Linked DNA regions of Brasilonema sennae CENA114. The protein of the gene in region 1 binds, or shares a complex with, the protein of each later gene. Links are inferred from orthologs where the notes say so. Each region holds a gene or a part of one and is shown on either strand. Other genes may lie near its edges. The genes, in order: secY and secA.

Region 1 (8,345 bases):
ACCAAGGGCGCAAGGTCGTGCTTACCAAATTCGCAAGCCGACGTGTCATATTACTGTGGCTGTCGCTGCTGATGCTGCCGCAGCTAAATAAAGAAAAAATAGCGTACAGGTACACGAGAAGAATTTTTGTTTAGAGGAAGCATTTGTGGGACAGAAGATACATCCAGTAGGTTTTCGCTTGGGAGTCACCCAAGAGCATCAATCCCAGTGGTTTGCTGACCCTAGCCGCTATCCAGAACTTCTACAAGAAGACCACAAACTTCGTGAGTATATAGAACAAAAACTGGGTAGATACGCACAAAACAACGCTGGAATATCTGAGGTACGGATTGACCGTAAAGCAGATCAAATTGATTTAGAGGTACGTACAGCTCGACCCGGCGTTGTCGTAGGTCGAGGCGGACAAGGGATTGAATCTCTACGTACTGGTCTCCAGCAATTATTGGGAAGCAATCGCCAAATTCGCATCAACGTTGTTGAAGTCCAACGAGTTGATGCCGATGCTTACCTCATTTCTGAATATATCGCTCAACAACTGGAACGCCGCGTTTCCTTCCGGCGGGTCGTACGGCAAGCCATTCAACGTGCACAACGGGCTGGGATACAAGGAATCAAAATTCAAGTCAGTGGACGGCTCAACGGCGCAGAAATCGCGCGGACAGAGTGGACTCGTGAAGGTCGAGTACCTTTACACACGTTACGAGCTGACATTGATTACGCGTACTGTACAGCAAAAACTGTTTACGGAATTCTCGGCATTAAAGTGTGGGTGTTTAAAGGAGAAATTATTCCTGGACAGGAACCAACTCCTCTGCCACCAACGAATCGCGGTGATCGTGACCGTGGTGATCGTGACCGTGGCGACCGCGATCGCCCTTCATCTCGCCGTCAACAACGCCGTCGTCAGCAATTTGAAGACCGCTCAAATGAAGGATAGTCATAAGTTATTAGTCCATAGCATTTGACTTATTACCTTCAGTTTTGACTTTTAACTTTTGACACATCATGTTAAGTCCAAGAAGAACAAAATTCCGCAAACAACAACGCGGACGAATGAACGGTCTAGCCCATCGGGGTAGCGACCTGAACTTTGGGGATTTTGGTTTGCAAGCGTTGGAACCTGCTTGGATTACCTCTCGTCAAATAGAGGCTTCTCGTCGGGCAATGACTCGTTACATCCGCCGGGGTGGAAAAATCTGGATTCGGATTTTTCCTGATAAACCAGTGACTATGCGTCCTGCAGAAACCCGAATGGGTTCTGGTAAAGGTTCACCTGAGTTCTGGGTAGCAGTCGTAAAACCAGGACGAATTCTATTTGAAATTGCAGGCGTTTCCGAAGAAATTGCTCGCGAAGCAATGCGCTTGGCTGCTTTCAAATTACCCATCAAAACTAAGTTCATTTCACGCTCACAAGAGCAACAACAGGTGTAGGTTATGCCTCTTCCCAAAATTTCAGAAGCAAGAGAATTCAGTGACGAACAACTGGGGCAGGAGATTGTCGCTGTTAAAAAAGAACTCTTTCAATTGCGCTTGCAACAAGCAACTAGACAGCTAGACAAACCTCATCTGTTTAGACACGCTCGCCACCGTCTGGCCCAACTAATGACTGTAGAAGGAGAACGCAAACGCGCTTCCTCAAGTCAACAAGCTAAAGAATCAAATTAGAAGATTATGGCAGTAAAAGAACGAGTAGGCTTAGTCGTAAGCGACAAAATGCAAAAAACGGTGGTAGTCGCCATCGAAAACCGCGCTCCTCATCCGAAATACGGCAAAATAGTCGTGAAAACCCAGCGCTATAAGGTGCACGATGAAGAAAATCAGTGCAAAATAGGCGATCGCGTTCGCATTCAGGAAACGCGACCCCTGAGTAAAACTAAGCGCTGGAAAGTCACAGAAATCCTGACTACCAAAAATAGCTAAACCATATAGTTATTAAGTAGTAAAAAATAAAAAGGAAAAACGATCGTGATTCAGCCCCAAACTTACCTTAATGTTGCAGATAATAGCGGTGCCCGTAAACTTATGTGCATCCGCGTATTGGGAGCAGGTAACCGCCGTTACGGCTTCATAGGCGATCGGATCATCGCCGTCGTTAAAGACGCTCAGCCGAACATGGCTGTGAAAAAGTCTGATGTTGTAGAAGCAGTCATAGTCCGCACCCGTCATAATACCCATCGAGATAGCGGTATGAGTATTCGTTTTGACGATAATGCTGCAGTTATTATCAACAAAGATGGTAACCCCAGAGGAACACGGGTTTTCGGACCAGTCGCACGAGAACTGCGTGAGAAAAACTTTACTAAAATTGTTTCTCTGGCTCCGGAGGTGCTGTAATGGCAAATAAAAAGAAGGATCAACCTAGATTTTTCAAAATGCACGTAAAAACTGGGGATACGGTGCAAGTTATTGCCGGGAAAGATAAAGGCAAAGTTGGAGAAATTATCAAAGCAATTCCCCAAGAAAGTAAAGTGCTTGTTAAAGGTGTAAATATAAAAACGAAGCACGTCAAACCTCAGCAAGAAGGTGAATCTGGGCGTATTGTGACTCAGGAATACCCAATCCACAGTTCCAACGTTATGCTCTATTCCACCAAGCAAAATGTTGCCAGTCGCATCTCCTACACTTTCACTGCAGAAGGTAAGAAAGTTAGAATGCTTAAGAAAACTGGCGAAATCATAGATAAATAATGAGTCAGTGATCGAAAGGGGGCCTGTCGGCATATAAAAGCAAGTGCTAGGCTACAGTTTTCTGACTTGTAGATGCCTAGAGACTGGCTTCCGGTAGATTCCGGTAGATTAACATAGCCGCGTCTAACCAACCCGGAAAGTCATTGGTCATTAGTAAAAAAACAAAAGACAATAGACAAACAGTAAGGACAATAATCCCTGACCAAGACCAGGGATAAAAAGAACAAAAACTATGGCAAGCACAAGACTGAAAACTTTATACCAAGAAACAATTGTCCCGAAACTGATGCAACAGTTTCAGTACACCAACATTCATCAAGTGCCGAAGTTGGAAAAAGTGACTGTTAACCGGGGTTTGGGGGAAGCATCTCAAAATGCGAAAGCGTTGGAAGCGTCTTTGACCGAGATTGCCACAATTACTGGTCAAAAACCAGTCGTGACACGGGCTAAAAAAGCGATCGCGGGCTTCAAAATTCGTCAAGGTATGCCAGTTGGTATTATGGTCACCTTAAGAAGTGAAAGAATGTATGCCTTTCTCGATCGTCTCATTAGTTTAGCACTACCAAGAATCCGGGACTTTCGCGGTATTAGTCCTAAAAGCTTTGATGGTCGCGGTAATTATACTCTAGGTGTCAGAGAGCAACTCATTTTCCCAGAAATTGAGTATGACAGCATTGACCAAATTCGTGGTATGGATATTTCCATTATCACTACAGCAAAGACTGACGAAGAGGGTCGCGCCTTACTTAAAGAAATGGGAATGCCCTTTCGGGATCAATAAGTTCATCTAAAGAGGAAACGATGGCGGTTAACGACACAATTGCAGATATGCTCACGCGCATCCGCAATGCCAATATGGCGCGGCATCAAACAACACAAGTGCCATCCACTAAAATGACTCGTAGCATCGCAAAAGTGCTGCGCGAAGAAGGTTTTATTGGTGAGTTTGAAGATGCAGGAGAAGGAATTGGGCGCAATTTGGTGATTGCCTTGAAATACAAGGGTAAAAATCGCCAACCCCTGATCACCACCCTTAAGCGGGTGAGTAAACCAGGTTTGCGTGTTTACTCCAATAAAAAAGAACTACCAAGAGTACTAGGTGGTATCGGTATTGCCATTATTTCTACATCAAGTGGCATTATGACTGACCGAGAAGCACGGCGTCAAAACTTGGGTGGTGAAGTACTGTGCTACGTTTGGTAGTCATTAGTCATTTGTCATTCGTAAAAGACAACAGACAACAAACAAAGCACAAAGCACAAAGGACTAAAAGTTATGTCTCGAATTGGTAAACTTCCAATTACAATTCCGGCTAAGGTGCAAGTAAATATTGATGGCACAAAAGTGTTAGTCAAGGGTCCTAAAGGCGAACTATTTCGCGATTTGCCTCCTTATGTCATAGTCTCCCAAGAAGGAGAAATATTGCAGGTTAACCGTCGCGATGAATCTCGCACGTCCCGGCAAATGCATGGTTTATGCCGTACTTTGGTTGCCAATATGGTTGAGGGAGTTTCCAAAGGGTTTCAACGTCGTTTGGAAATTCAAGGGGTTGGCTACCGGGCGCAAGTTCAAGGTCGTAACTTGATTTTGAATATGGGCTATAGCCATCAAGTGCAAATCGTTCCACCAGAAGGAATTCAGTTTGCAGTTGAAAATAATACTAACGTTATTGTCAGCGGCTACGACAAAGAAGAAGTAGGCAATACAGCAGCTAAAATTCGTGCTGTGCGCCCACCTGAGCCTTACAAAGGCAAAGGTATTCGTTACGCGGGTGAAATGGTCAGACGTAAAGCTGGTAAGACTGGTGGTAAGGGCAAGAAGTAAAAATGAAACATACTCGTAAGGAATCAAGGGAACGTCGCCGTAGACGTATTCGTGGTAAAGTTGATGGTTCTTCTGAGCGTCCACGGTTAGCTATATTTCGCTCTCACCAACATATTTATGCTCAAGTGATTGATGATACGAATCATCACACCATAGTGGCAGCCTCAACTGTAGAACCAGACTTGAAATCAAAATTAGCTTCAGGTTCAAACTGTCAAGCTTCGGTGGAAGTCGGCAAATTGATCGCAGTTCGCTCCTTAGAAAAAGGTATTAGCAAAGTCGTATTTGATCGAGGTGGCAATCTTTACCACGGTCGCGTCAAAGCACTAGCAGAAGCAGCTCGCGAAGCTGGTTTGGTTTTTTAAATGAGTTATTGCTCATGAGTCATTAGTCGTTAGTTAAAGAAAGACAAATGACAATTGGCTCCTAAAACGAGGTAAATAAAATGGCAACTGGTCGTCGTAAAGCTAACCGTACAAAAAAAGAAGAAACCACATGGCAAGAGCGGGTTATCCAAATCCGACGGGTGAGTAAAGTCGTAAAAGGAGGTAAAAAACTTAGCTTCCGCGCGATCGTCGTTGTGGGAAATGAACGCGGTCAAGTTGGTGTGGGAGTAGGCAAAGCCTCAGATGTGATTGGTGCTGTGAAAAAAGGGGTCGCTGATGGGAAGAAGCATCTGATTGAAATTCCCATGACAAAATCCAACTCTATCCCTCATCCAATTGATGGGATTGGTGGTGGTGCTAAGGTGATTATGCGACCAGCAGCACCTGGTACTGGAGTAATTGCTGGTGGCGCTGTACGTACAGTACTAGAATTAGCAGGAGTTCGCAATATCCTAGCTAAGCAACTGGGTTCAAACAATCCTCTTAATAATGCTAGAGCCGCAGTTAATGCTCTATCTACCCTGCGAACTTTTCCAGAAGTCGCCGAAGACCGGGGTATTCCTGTTGAAAATCTTTATATTTAAGTCATTTGTCCTCAATCCTTTGTTTTTATAGAAATGACAAATGACCCTCAGGGTATACCTTTGGCGCGTGTATTTTTTGTAGCTCACTAGCACGGCTACGCCCCCAAGTCCTGCAGAAGCTTGCGCCAACAAAGCAGTGTCTGTAGTGGCTCACGAATGATAAATGACTAAATTTTACACAAGGTTTTCCTTATGAGACTAACCGATGTTCGTCCTCAAAAAGGCTCAAAGAAACGTCCCCGTCGTTTAGGTAGGGGTGTTTCAGCCGGTCAAGGTGCTAGTGCTGGTAAGGGTATGCGTGGTCAAAAAGCGCGTTCTGGCAGTAGTACACGACCCGGATTTGAAGGTGGTCAACAGCCATTGTACCGCCGCATACCCAAGTTAAAGGGCTTCCCTCTGGTTAATCGTAAGCAGTACACTACGATTAATGTAGAAAAGCTAGCTTCCCTCCCTGCAAATACAGAAGTTACACTCACCTCGTTAAAAGAAGCAGGTATCCTTACTGCTGCTCGAGGATCTTTGAAGATTTTAGGGGATGGGGAATTGAACGTTCCCCTCAAGGTGCAAGCGGCAGCTTTTACAGGTACAGCTCGTAGCAAAATTGAGGCAGCGGGTGGGAGTTGCGAAGTTTTAGAGTGAGTCAAAAAGCACGCACCTACGACAAGCCTACCCCAGCCAAGTGCCTCGCTTCACGATTCAGGTAGCCCTCTATGATCAGTCGAGACAAAGCTCCAACGGCTCAAGAAACTTTTATGCAGATGGCGCAAGCAGCAGGTCTGCGAGGTCGGCTGCTTCTGACATTAGGTATTTTAATGTTGATTCGTTTGGGCATACATTTGCCCATACCAGGTATTGATCGAGATCGATTTGCCCAAGCCCTTCAAGGGAATAACCAAATCTTAAGCTTTTTGGACATCTTTTCCGGAGGTGGACTTTCTGCTTTGGGAGTTTTTGCCTTAGGGATTTTGCCATACATCAACGCCTCGATTATCATCCAATTACTTACCGCTGCCATTCCGGCTTTAGAAAATTTACAGAAAAATGAGGGCGAAGCAGGACGGCGGAAGATTTCTCAAATGACACGGTATGTTTCTGCGGGTTGGGCAGTTATTCAAAGTGTCTTCTTGGCATCATTCTGGCTTAAGCCCTTTGCCTTTCACTACGGACCAATTTTCGTCATCGAGACAGCGTTAGCTCTCGTCGCAGGTTCGATGTTTGTGATGTGGGCATCAGAAGTGATTACAGAGCGTGGTGTAGGGAACGGGGCATCTTTGTTGATTTTTGTCAACATTGTGGCAACACTGCCAAAAGCTCTAGGTGACACAATCGATTTTGTACAAGCCGGAAACCCAGCGGGTCAAGTTATTGCCCTATTGCTGCTTTTCCTAGTGACAATTGTTGGTATTGTGTTTGTGCAGGAAGGAATCCGTCGTATTCCGATTATTTCAGCGCGTCGCCAAGTTGGAAAACGAATTTTTGCAGAGCAACGTAACTACTTACCCCTACGACTTAATCAAGGGGGCGTGATGCCAATTATTTTTGCGGCTGCAATTTTAAGTTTGCCAATGTTGGTAGGGAATTTTATCAAAAATCCAGAATACTCGAGAATTATTAACACCTATCTCGTACCTGGAGGTTCTGGGGCTTGGGTGTATGCTCTTGTCTACCTAGTTTCTATCGTCTTCTTCAGCTACTTTTATTCATCATTGATTGTCAACCCAGTTGATGTAGCACAGAACTTGAAGAAGATGGGTTCTAGTATTCCAGGTATTCGTCCAGGAAAAGCAACGACTGAGTACATTGAGCGCGTACTGAATCGATTAACTTTTTTAGGTGCTATCTTTCTGGGTTTGATTGCTATTATCCCTACTGCCGTTGAAAGTGCTTTAAATGTACGAACCTTTAGAGGGCTAGGTGCTACCTCTTTGTTAATCTTAGTTGGTGTAGCTATTGATACATCAAAGCAGATTCAAACTTACGTTATCTCTCAGCGCTATGAAGGGATGGTGAAACAGTAGTGACACGAGTAATCTTCTTGGGACCACCTGGAGCTGGTAAAGGAACTCAAGCTAAAACCTTAGCTGACAATTTGAATATTCCTCATATTTCTACTGGTGACATACTGCGTCAAGGTCTAAAAGACCAAACTCCTTTGGGTGTCAAGGCTCAAACTTATATGGATAAAGGTGAGTTGGTTCCCGATCAACTTGTGGAGGAAATGGTGCAGGAACGTCTCAAGCAGGATGATACGAAATCAGGCTGGATTCTTGATGGCTTTCCCCGCACTGTTAATCAAGCAGTTTTTTTAGGGGAGTTACTGCGAAAACTGAACCAAAATGGCGAAAAAGTCGTCAATTTGAATGTGCCAGATGACACAGTAATAGCACGGTTACTAGAGCGAGGCAGAAAAGATGACTCAGAAGAAGTCATCCGTCGTCGCTTAGAAGTTTACCGGTCTGAAACGGCACCTTTGATTGACTATTACAGTAGTCGTCAGAGTCTCCTCAGTATAAACGGTAATCAGTCCCTAGAAGAAGTCACTGCTGAATTAAAAAAGGTCATTGCGTCTTAAAAGGGGGGAGTGGGTGAGAGGTAAGAAGTGACAAATGTTTCCCAATTCTTTGTACCTAGCACCCTATTCCCTATATCCCAAGCAGATGTATGTAAATATTGGATAAAATATATTAATGAAGTGTTGATATATTCTCCGAAATATGTTTTTTGCAGACTATAAGTAGCTGTAACAAAGTAGGAGGCTGTTGAGTTGAGGAAAAAACTTGTCTAAACAAGATTTGATAGAGATGGAAGGCACGGTCACCGAATCCCTGCCAAATGCAATGTTTCGTGTTGATTTAGATAACGGC
Region 2 (8,866 bases), 1.0 Mb from region 1 along the record:
GTAGTCGCTCTAATAGCCCTAACCCTACATCATCAAGACAATATAGGTATTATCCGTCTTTCAATGTCCCTGTTAATTAGCGTTCGCCCAGCGTGCGCCTTCGCGCACTCGCCTTGTTACTTTCCTCATTCACGCATCTGCACTTCTTGCCTATTTTGTCAATGCGTAAGTCCTAATTTAATTAAGTTGAACTACTTACCAGCATTGACCAATTTGCGGTCACTTTAATATAGCTGACCTCTTTTTTCTTTTCAGTAACGTTTCACTTAGACTCGCGTGTTACTTTTTATTAATAATTCTCTAAGTGCTATTTCCTGATTACTGGTTTTTTAGTGTAAACTCCAGTTAGTAAAAAAGTAATCTTTCTAGCTTTTGATAATGACACTTCCATCACCAAATAAAGTCGATGAATTATTTTCCGAATGGGATAAACCAGACTCTCCTGGTTTTGCTTTAGCCATCATTAAAGATGGTGAGACTATTTATAAGCGCGGCTATGGTATGGCTGACTTAGAACACAACGTAACGATTTCTCCAAATTCGGTCTTTGATATTGCCTCAACCTCCAAGCAGTTTACAGCGATGTGCATTGCTTTACTTGCAAGAAAGGGGGAACTTTCTTTAGATGACGAGATCCAAATCTACATTTCAGAGATACCCAGATATGAGTATCCCATTACTGTGCGGCATCTTATTCACCACACAAGCGGCATTCGTGATTTCCTAAACCTCATGGAATTGGCAGGAATGCGATGCGAGAATGACTATCCTGAGAACGAAATCATTGCTTTAATAGCTCGTCAACAAGAATTGAACTTCAAGCCAGGAGAGGAGCATTTGTACAGCAACTCAGGATATTTTCTTTTGGCAGAAATCGTCAAACGTGTCTCTGGAAAATCTCTGGCGGTTTTTGCTGATCAGCATATTTTCAGTCCCCTGGGAATGAAAGCAACTCACTTTCACGATGATTTCACAAGGATTGTCCAGAATAGAGCGATTGGCTACTCTGTGAGGGAAGAGGGTAGTTTTCAGATTGATACGACTATTTTTGATATCGTGGGTGACGGTGGTATCTATACTACGGTTGAAGACCTATGTATCTGGGATGAGAATTTTTACCAAAACAAATTAGGAGGATATGGGCAAGACTTGATCGAAGAAATCATTACACCTGGAATATTGAATAGCGGCGAAGTGATAGATTATGCCTTTGGTTTAATCAGAGAGCATTACCGAGGATTAGAAACCATCAGTCACGGTGGCGCATGGATGGGTTACAGATCGCAAATGCTGCGATTCCCCAAACAGAGATTCTCTGTAATTTGCTTGTCAAATTTGGGCAGCGCTAAACCGGCAGAACTTGCCAAAAAAGTTGCAGATATCTACTTAGTTGATGACTTTACTGAAGAATCTGTCAGCCGTCAAACCCAAATAATAGAAATTCCATCGATTGATTTAGAGAGGAAGACTGGCTTTTATCAAAACCCAAAAACAGGAACCGTTTGGGAGTTATTGGTAAAGGATGGTAAATTAATCCTGGAAGCTGCTGAAATGAGCTTGATTTTTGCTCCTGTAAGTTCAAGTCATTTTGTAATAATGGATATTCCTTTTATATCTGTTGAATTTGAAGAATCAGGTTTACATAAACCCTCTTATTTTTACTATGTGGAGGGCAAAACACGGGACGTTTTCCAACGGCTAGAATTTGCTCCTCCTAATTCTGAACAATTGGTGGATTTTACAGGAGAGTATTATTCCCAAGAGTTAGATGCAACATACAGAATCAGTATCGAAGACGGAGAGTTGCTGCTAAATCGAAGAAATTCTCTTCGAGAAACCCTCAAGCCAATTAACAAAGATTTGCTGAAAGGTACAGACCTCACTTTGCAGTTTGTTCGTGATGACTTTCATCAAGTTACTAAATTCAGTTTGCGGGTAGAAGGTGGACGTGTCAGAAACATTCAATTTGTGAAATAAAGTCAAGTTTAAATAACTAATACCACTCTTTATCTACTGTTTCAAAATAATATTCCTAGAACGTTTCAATTGTTCCAGTAACGCTGCAATGACTGTTAGTACGTTGGAACAGTAGTTGTTAAAGACATATCAGGAACACTGGAACAGTTGGAACAGACTGTAACCGTTCACGGGGGGTAGAACATTCGTCTAATTTCTAAAACCCTTGCTAAGCAAGGGTTTCGGGATATTTATCGTAGGCGCTAATAGTGCCGAAAATGTCTAAACGACAATTTACCGACCAATGTAGGACTTTTGACTACTCAAAATTAGCCGTAAAAAATCAATTCAAGACTGGTTTTCGTACTGATTGCGTGTGATTTCATATGGGACATTTTTTTGCCCCCCCGTGAACGGTTACGAACAGACAATTAATTTTTATTAAATAAAAAATACCCTTCTGCCTCATTACCACCCAATTTTTCACTTAAAACTAATTGTGTTAAACCCTGTCTTAGTGCTGCTGATGCTGGCGATTTAGTGTTCCATTCTCTTTGCCAAGAACGGTGTTTTCTAATTGCATCGAACGAAACTGGAGGATTTTCAAATTTAGCAATTATTTCAACAATTTGACTCAAAAAAGTCTCGTCAATTTCTTCAACTATTTCTACACCAAATACTTCTAATTTCAGCAATGCTTCTCACTTATTAATATAGGACTTACGCATTGACAGAAAAGCCAAAATAACAGGTATAGTTTTCAAGGCTTGTAGCTAGATTTTTCAATCATATTTTGGCGCGACATCCAAAAGCCTGAAACAACGTATTTACGTTAATACACAAGATAGTTCTTTTGTACAGTGCGTAAGTCCTAAAAGGGTACTAACGAACTCTGCTGCAACACTGAAGCTGATTCCAGCTAATTCCTAATTAATCCTGGTCCGATTGAATTAACTTCTGCTTCCTTGAAGTCGCTTTTAGACATTTTACCTATTCGGAGCAGCTGGGACTTGCGGTATCTATCTCTATGATAGAAAACCGTTGAGCAATTTTACTCCAAAACACAAAGACGCAAAGTCTTTGTGAGTCCCTTTGCGTCTGATGCGCCGAATTTATTTTATCTACCCATACCTCAAACCATCTCTGAAGGTGTTTCCATCATTGGCTGAGGCTGGGGTTGGAACATGAACAAGGAGTATACCACATCTCGGCGAATATTGGTCATCATATCCAAGAATAATTCGTACCCTTCGCTCTTGTACTCAATCAGCGGATCTTTTTGACCATAACCCCGCAGTCCTACGGATTCCCGCAGAGCATCCATTTGTTGCAGGTGTTCCCGCCACAGGGTGTCAATCCGCTGTAAAATAAAGAATCGTTCGGCTTGCCGCATTAATCCTGGTCGAATTTGGTCAACTTCTGCTTCCTTGAGATCGTAAGTTTTTCGCACCTCTTCGTGCAGGAAGGCTTTGATTTCGCCCATTGCCATATCTTCTAATTGATTGGGTTGCAAGTCCGCTAGCAGATAGACAAATTCTTTGACTTTTTCAACCAACTTGTCCAATTCCCATTCTTCTGAGGGTAAGTCTGGGTTGATGTAGAAATCCACGATGTCATCCATCGTTTTTTCGGCGTACTTGACGACCTGTTCTTTGAGGTCTTGCCCTTCTAGCACCCGACGGCGTTCGGCGTAGATGGCACGGCGCTGGTTGTTCATCACCTCGTCGTACTCAAAAACCTGCTTACGGATATCGTAGTAGTAGGTTTCGACTTTTTTCTGAGCGCCTTCCAAACTGCGGGTGAGCATTCCAGATTCGATGGGCATATCCTCTTCGACTTGGAAAGCATTCATCAGGCGTGCGACGCGATCGCCACCAAAAATCCGCAGCAGATTATCCTCCAAGCTCAGGAAAAATCTTGTTGAACCGGGGTCACCTTGTCGTCCTGCACGTCCTCGCAACTGGTTGTCGATCCGTCGCGACTCGTGACGTTCAGTCCCGATCACGTGCAACCCACCCAGTTCTACCACTTCATCGTGTTCACGGTTGGTGAACTCTTCGTATTGGCGCCTAATGCGGTTGTATGCTTCCCGCATTTTCTGAATCACAGGGTCATCCGTGGGAGCTTTTTCTGCTGCCACAGCGACTTTCTCTTCTGCTTCCAGTTCCGGTAAGCTGCGATCGCCATACTCCCGTACAGCTGCTTCCACTGATTCTTTGAGGAGTTTCTCTATTTCTTTAGAAAGCAGAGTGGGGAAAACCTGTGGTGAAGCCTTCCAAGTTTTGACTTTCTTACCTGGGACAAAACCTTGCCCTCCGCCACTTGCTGAGGACGGTAAACCAACGGCTTTGTGAATGTTAAACATATCTTCATCTTCCGGTTTGACTATCCGGGGCATGAAGTATTCCCGCATCTTCAGACGCGCCATATACTCGGCATTACCACCTAAGATAATGTCAGTACCTCTTCCAGCCATGTTTGTCGCAATTGTCACCCCTCCTCTTCGTCCTGCTTGTGCGACAATTTCTGCTTCGCGTTCAACGTTCTCTGGTCTAGCGTTCAGCAGTTCGTGGGGAATTGACATTTGTCTTAACAACTGGCTGAGATATTCCGATTTTTCGACGCTAGTTGTTCCCACCAGGACTGGTCTGCCGAGTGTGTGCATTTCGGCACATTCTTTGGCGATCGCCCCCCACTTGCCTGCTTCGGTCTTAAAGACCATATCAGAAAGGTCTTGGCGTCTTCTCGGTCTGTTGGTGGGAATAATCGTGACTTCCAGTTTGTAAATTTTTTCAAACTCGGCTTCTTCTGTCTTCGCTGTTCCGGTCATACCACCGAGTTTTGGATAAAGCAAGAACAGGTTTTGGTAGGTAATTGTTGCGAGAGTTTGAGTTTCAGGTTGAATTTCTACCCGTTCTTTTGCTTCAATTGCCTGGTGCAGTCCATCACTCCAACGTCGTCCTGGTAAGACTCTACCCGTAAATTCGTCTACGATGACAACTTCTTCGTTGCGGACAATATAGTTGACGTCCTTAAGAAACAGTTCTTTCGCCTTAATCGCGTTGAAAGCGAAGTGTGCCCAAGGATCTTCAGGGTCGAATAAATCTTTTACTCCTAAAAGTTCTTCTGCTTGAGCAAAACCTTCATCGGTGAGCAGAACGTTACGAGCTTTTTCATCTACTTCATAATGTTCTTCTTTTTGCAGCGCTATTGCAATTTCAGCTGCTTTTAAGTATTTTTCTGTAGGTCTTTCTACCTGCCCAGAAATAATTAGTGGAGTCCGCGCCTCATCAACTAAGATAGAATCTACCTCGTCAATCACACAGTAATTGAATGGGCGCTGCACAACATCTTTGATGTCTGTCGCCATGTTATCGCGCAGGTAATCAAACCCTATCTCACTGTTAGTAACATAAGTTATATCACACTCGTAATTTTTCTTGCGCTCAGATGGCGTCATGCTTTGCTGAATCAGCCCCACGCTTAATCCCAAGAAACGATGCAGCTGTCCCATCCATTCTGCGTCCCGACGAGCCAGGTAATCGTTTACAGTGATGACGTGTACACCTTTTCCACTCAGGGCATTCAAATAACTTGGCAAGGTAGCAACCAAAGTTTTGCCCTCACCAGTTTTCATTTCGGCAATTTGCCCTTTATGCAGGATAGCACCGCCTAAAAGTTGAACATCAAAGTGCCGCAACCCTAAAACTCGTTGTCCTGCTTCCCGCACAACTGCAAAAGCTTCTGGCAAAATATCATCCAGAGTTTCGCCTTTCTTCAGACGCTGTTTCAACTCTGCCGTTTTACCCTTTAGCTCTTCGTCTGAAAGCGCTTTTATGTCTTCCTCTAGAAGATTAGTTTCTGTAATGAAAGGTTGATATTTCTTAAGTTTACGAGCGTTGGGGTCGCCCAACAAAGTCTTTAGCATGGCAGATTATACAAAATCAAGGGGATGGGGATAAATAATGATTGGGACTGATTATAAACTCCTAACCCAACGGATCCGGGTGTGGTTTTGGATGGGTTGTACATGAGAATTTGGTAAAAAACACGCGCTTATAAACACCCAATCAGTTTGCTATTAGGTTTGGTTTTATTTTTCAGCTTAAATTTAAACTGTTTTTATAGTATCATTTCACCTCCAGATGAGGCAGATAAGCCCGACCAAGCAGAGGTCGTGATTGCCCCAAGGGAGGGATGGGGAGCAGGGAGCGCTTAGCAGGGAGCGCTTAGCAGGGAGCAGGGAATAAAATAGAAGGGGGATAGTGTTTCTTAAGGGGGGTTGCTAGCGCTCTTAACCACGAGTTTAAAGTTCACTGGGAGTTATCCCACTCCGGAGTCAGACGACGAAAGTTAAAGTCCTTAGCGCTGGGATGACAGGTGACACAGCTGCCAATTTGCACGGGGTTAGGTAGCTTGACTCTAGGATGCAAAGCTTTGAAATACCGGGAGCTATTGATGCGATATGGTGTTTGCTCATCTTGGAGTTGAACACGGGAAAAAGTTGCAAGATACTTCCATACTAAAGCACGTGGCGGATCGACCAAAAGCTTTAACTGTGCGCCGTAATGTTGTGTATCTTCCAAAAGATTTTTCCAAGTTTGGGTAGGCAAAACAGCTGGTGGTATGGCTATGTGACAAGTGGAGCAGTTTTCTATGTATAATTGTTGTCCTAGTTGATATTGTGCTGGTACGATATCAACAGTACCTACCTCAGAGGTAGGAGTAGCACCATTGGCATGAGTTGCCAAAGCTAACAACCATCCCATAGCTAGACTCCAAGCCAAAATGACCAAAAGCAAACCGATGGGCTTTTGCTTTTGTTTTCGCTTACGTGATTGGCGCTTAACAATATTTGACATTCGTCACACTCACAAACTTTGGATATCGGCGCTTGTTGCACATCTTATGACATAGATAGCCAAGTATGTGTTTCAAAATGTTTGTCCACAAGCTTTAGCTTACTTGCGTTTGGTGGTCAGAATCGTAGTAAACATCATCAGGAAGCCACCTAAGATAATAGCGATCGCCAATCCTGCTGTAATTAAGTCCAGTGTATTGTTATCCATATTTACAAAACAGACAGTGAACAGTTATCAGTTATCAGTTATCAGTGAGCCTGCGCTGCAGGAGGGTTTCCAACGCCAGATACCAAGTGAGGGAGACCCTCCTACAGTACTGGCTCCTCCGTAGGCGACTGGCGAACCCGAAGGGTTATCAAGATTTCAAGCACTGATCACTGATAACTGATGACTCATTTAAAAATCTACCCCTTGTTTAAGTTCTACACCATGATTGGCATAGTGCTTGTGGCAGTATACTTCAGAGTGAACGCTAGCTAAGTCGAAGTATGCTGGTTGATTTTGGCAGCGACCTGTGATAATGATTTCGGTATCGCTGGGTTTACGAAGTAGAGCTTGAACAATCGGTTCAATCGGTAGGAGTTCCAAATCGACTGTCGGATTAAGCTCATCGAGAATAATCGTTTTGTACAATCCGGAGGCGATCGCAGTTTTAGCAATTTCCCAACCGCGTTCTGCTTCCACGTAGTCCAGTTCTTGACGGGAGTTGCGCCAGACAATCGCATCTCGTCCACAGCGTTGATGATCCACTACCTCTGGATAGGACTGCTGTAAAGCAGCTATGGCGGCATCTTCAGTATAACCCGTCCCACCTTTTAGCCATTGCATAATTAATACCCGAGTAGAACCTGGATGATTAATTCCTCTACCTATTGCTTTTAAGGCTTTGCCCAAGGCACTTGTTGATTTACCTTTGCCTGACCCAGTATAAATTTCAACACCCTGTATTCCATGTATTTTTGCGGTTGGGTGGACATGGGGTTTCATTTCTGAGTGTAAATCCGCAATATCGAGTAATTTTTGCGGTGCTGCACGCCCAGTAGCAATGATTTCTAATTCCTGTGTTTTAGATTTTAGTGTCCGTACCACTTCATCTACTCCAAGCAAACCTAAATCTAGGACGGGGTTAATTTCATCCAATACGACAACTGAATATAAACCGCTTGCGATCGCACCTTTAGCCACATCCCAACCCCTCGCCGCTTCGGCCCTGTCATAAGGCGTAATTTCTTCTGGTCCAAAGTATTCTGCTCTACCAGTACGAACTTGGTCAATCAGATGGGGAAAACCTCGTTGCAAGGCTGCTATAGCGCCATCCTCATCGTAATCCCGTTCTGGTCCTTTTAAAAACTGCAATAGCAAAACACGGTTACAATTATTGGGAGTATTTATCCCCAACCCTATAGAGCGCAACACGACTCCTAAAGCTGCTTGTGACTTGCCTTTACCTGCACCATCATAAACGTGAATTTGACCAGTAAGCCGTGAGGGGCGCAATTGCGCCGTACGAATACCAATGCTGTTCCTTGTCATCTTTTGAAAGCTTTAACGTCCGAGTCTTTGATCTTACCCAGGTTTGATCAGATTTCGTGCATCCAAGCCAATGCAGGGAGTTCGATTGAAGCAAACATGGCGTTGTGGGGTGTAAGGACTCTTCACACCTCACGCTCTATAAGGTATTGAAATATATGAAGAAATACAACAAGAGGATATGTAAACAAAAAGATGCTAAAAAACTGGAAGAATAAGATAAACTGTCAATGCCTAAAGGGCAGGGTGTAAAAATATAAGGTTGTAACGGCAACGCCTAGAGCGCTCGCGCCCTTACACCCCCACTCCCCTATCCCGCTAGTTCTGGTCACACTGAAAAACTGCATACAGCTAGGGGCTATACTACTTGCGCTTCCCTGGTTTTCTTCCAGGTTTAGGAAGTGAATTTTGTCCCTCCTGTACACTCATCGGCAAATTGCGCTTAGCCTGCGTAGAGGGCATCTTCTGAATAACTTAGTTGCCCCCCCATCATGCTCAGTGTTGCGGCTATACTTTCT

The links.
Region 2: the proteins of secY (region 1) and secA are in contact, whole or in part, in a crystal structure (PDB 3DIN), measured with the Thermotoga maritima proteins. The link is inferred for Brasilonema sennae CENA114 from one-to-one orthologs. Residues at the interface, in WP_004081795.1 of Thermotoga maritima: Glu108, Gly109, Glu110, Glu111, Ala236, Glu237, Arg238, Arg239, Ile240, Thr241, Ile242, Gln243, Tyr244, Ala245, Arg246, Arg247, Val248, Thr249, Gly250, Arg251, Arg252, Val253, Tyr254, Gly256, Ala257, Ser258, Thr259, Tyr260, Leu261, Pro262; in WP_004082002.1 of Thermotoga maritima: Glu261, Ala262, Arg263, Lys300, Ala301, Arg302, Thr303, Ile304, Ile305, Leu323, Tyr324, Asp325, Pro326, Val329, Ser330, Tyr333, Ile336, Lys340, Phe345, Val349, Glu363, Phe364, Tyr374, Ser375, Gly376, Gly377, Glu393, Ile395, Thr482, Ser483.

The regions. Positions count from the first base shown.
Region 1 is NZ_CP030118.1:3,459,844-3,468,188, reverse strand. What follows is about bases 5,520-8,345. They hold secY (preprotein translocase subunit SecY), read left to right. Parts: upstream 5,520-6,191; coding sequence 6,192-7,499; downstream 7,500-8,345. Other genes in these bases: infA (translation initiation factor IF-1), read left to right, coding at 8,259-8,345; DP114_RS14690 (adenylate kinase), read left to right, coding at 7,499-8,053; rplO (50S ribosomal protein L15), read left to right, coding at 5,674-6,120. Outside these bases: rplV (50S ribosomal protein L22), read left to right, coding at 1-91; rpsC (30S ribosomal protein S3), read left to right, coding at 146-937; rplP (50S ribosomal protein L16), read left to right, coding at 1,006-1,431; rpmC (50S ribosomal protein L29), read left to right, coding at 1,435-1,665; rpsQ (30S ribosomal protein S17), read left to right, coding at 1,672-1,920; rplN (50S ribosomal protein L14), read left to right, coding at 1,966-2,334; rplX (50S ribosomal protein L24), read left to right, coding at 2,334-2,687; rplE (50S ribosomal protein L5), read left to right, coding at 2,920-3,468; rpsH (30S ribosomal protein S8), read left to right, coding at 3,489-3,890; rplF (50S ribosomal protein L6), read left to right, coding at 3,963-4,511; rplR (50S ribosomal protein L18), read left to right, coding at 4,514-4,876; rpsE (30S ribosomal protein S5), read left to right, coding at 4,957-5,481. UniProt on the Escherichia coli protein: The central subunit of the protein translocation channel SecYEG. Consists of two halves formed by TMs 1-5 and 6-10.
Region 2 is NZ_CP030118.1:4,462,186-4,471,051, forward strand. The notes cover bases 2,889-6,235. They hold secA (preprotein translocase subunit SecA), read right to left. Parts: upstream 5,885-6,235; coding sequence 3,089-5,884; downstream 2,889-3,088. Outside these bases: DP114_RS18750 (serine hydrolase domain-containing protein), read left to right, coding at 379-1,977; DP114_RS18755 (hypothetical protein), read right to left, coding at 2,388-2,651; DP114_RS18765 (cytochrome C), read right to left, coding at 6,270-6,818; DP114_RS18770 (cob(I)yrinic acid a,c-diamide adenosyltransferase), read right to left, coding at 7,215-8,351. UniProt on the Escherichia coli protein: Required for protein export, interacts with the SecYEG preprotein conducting channel.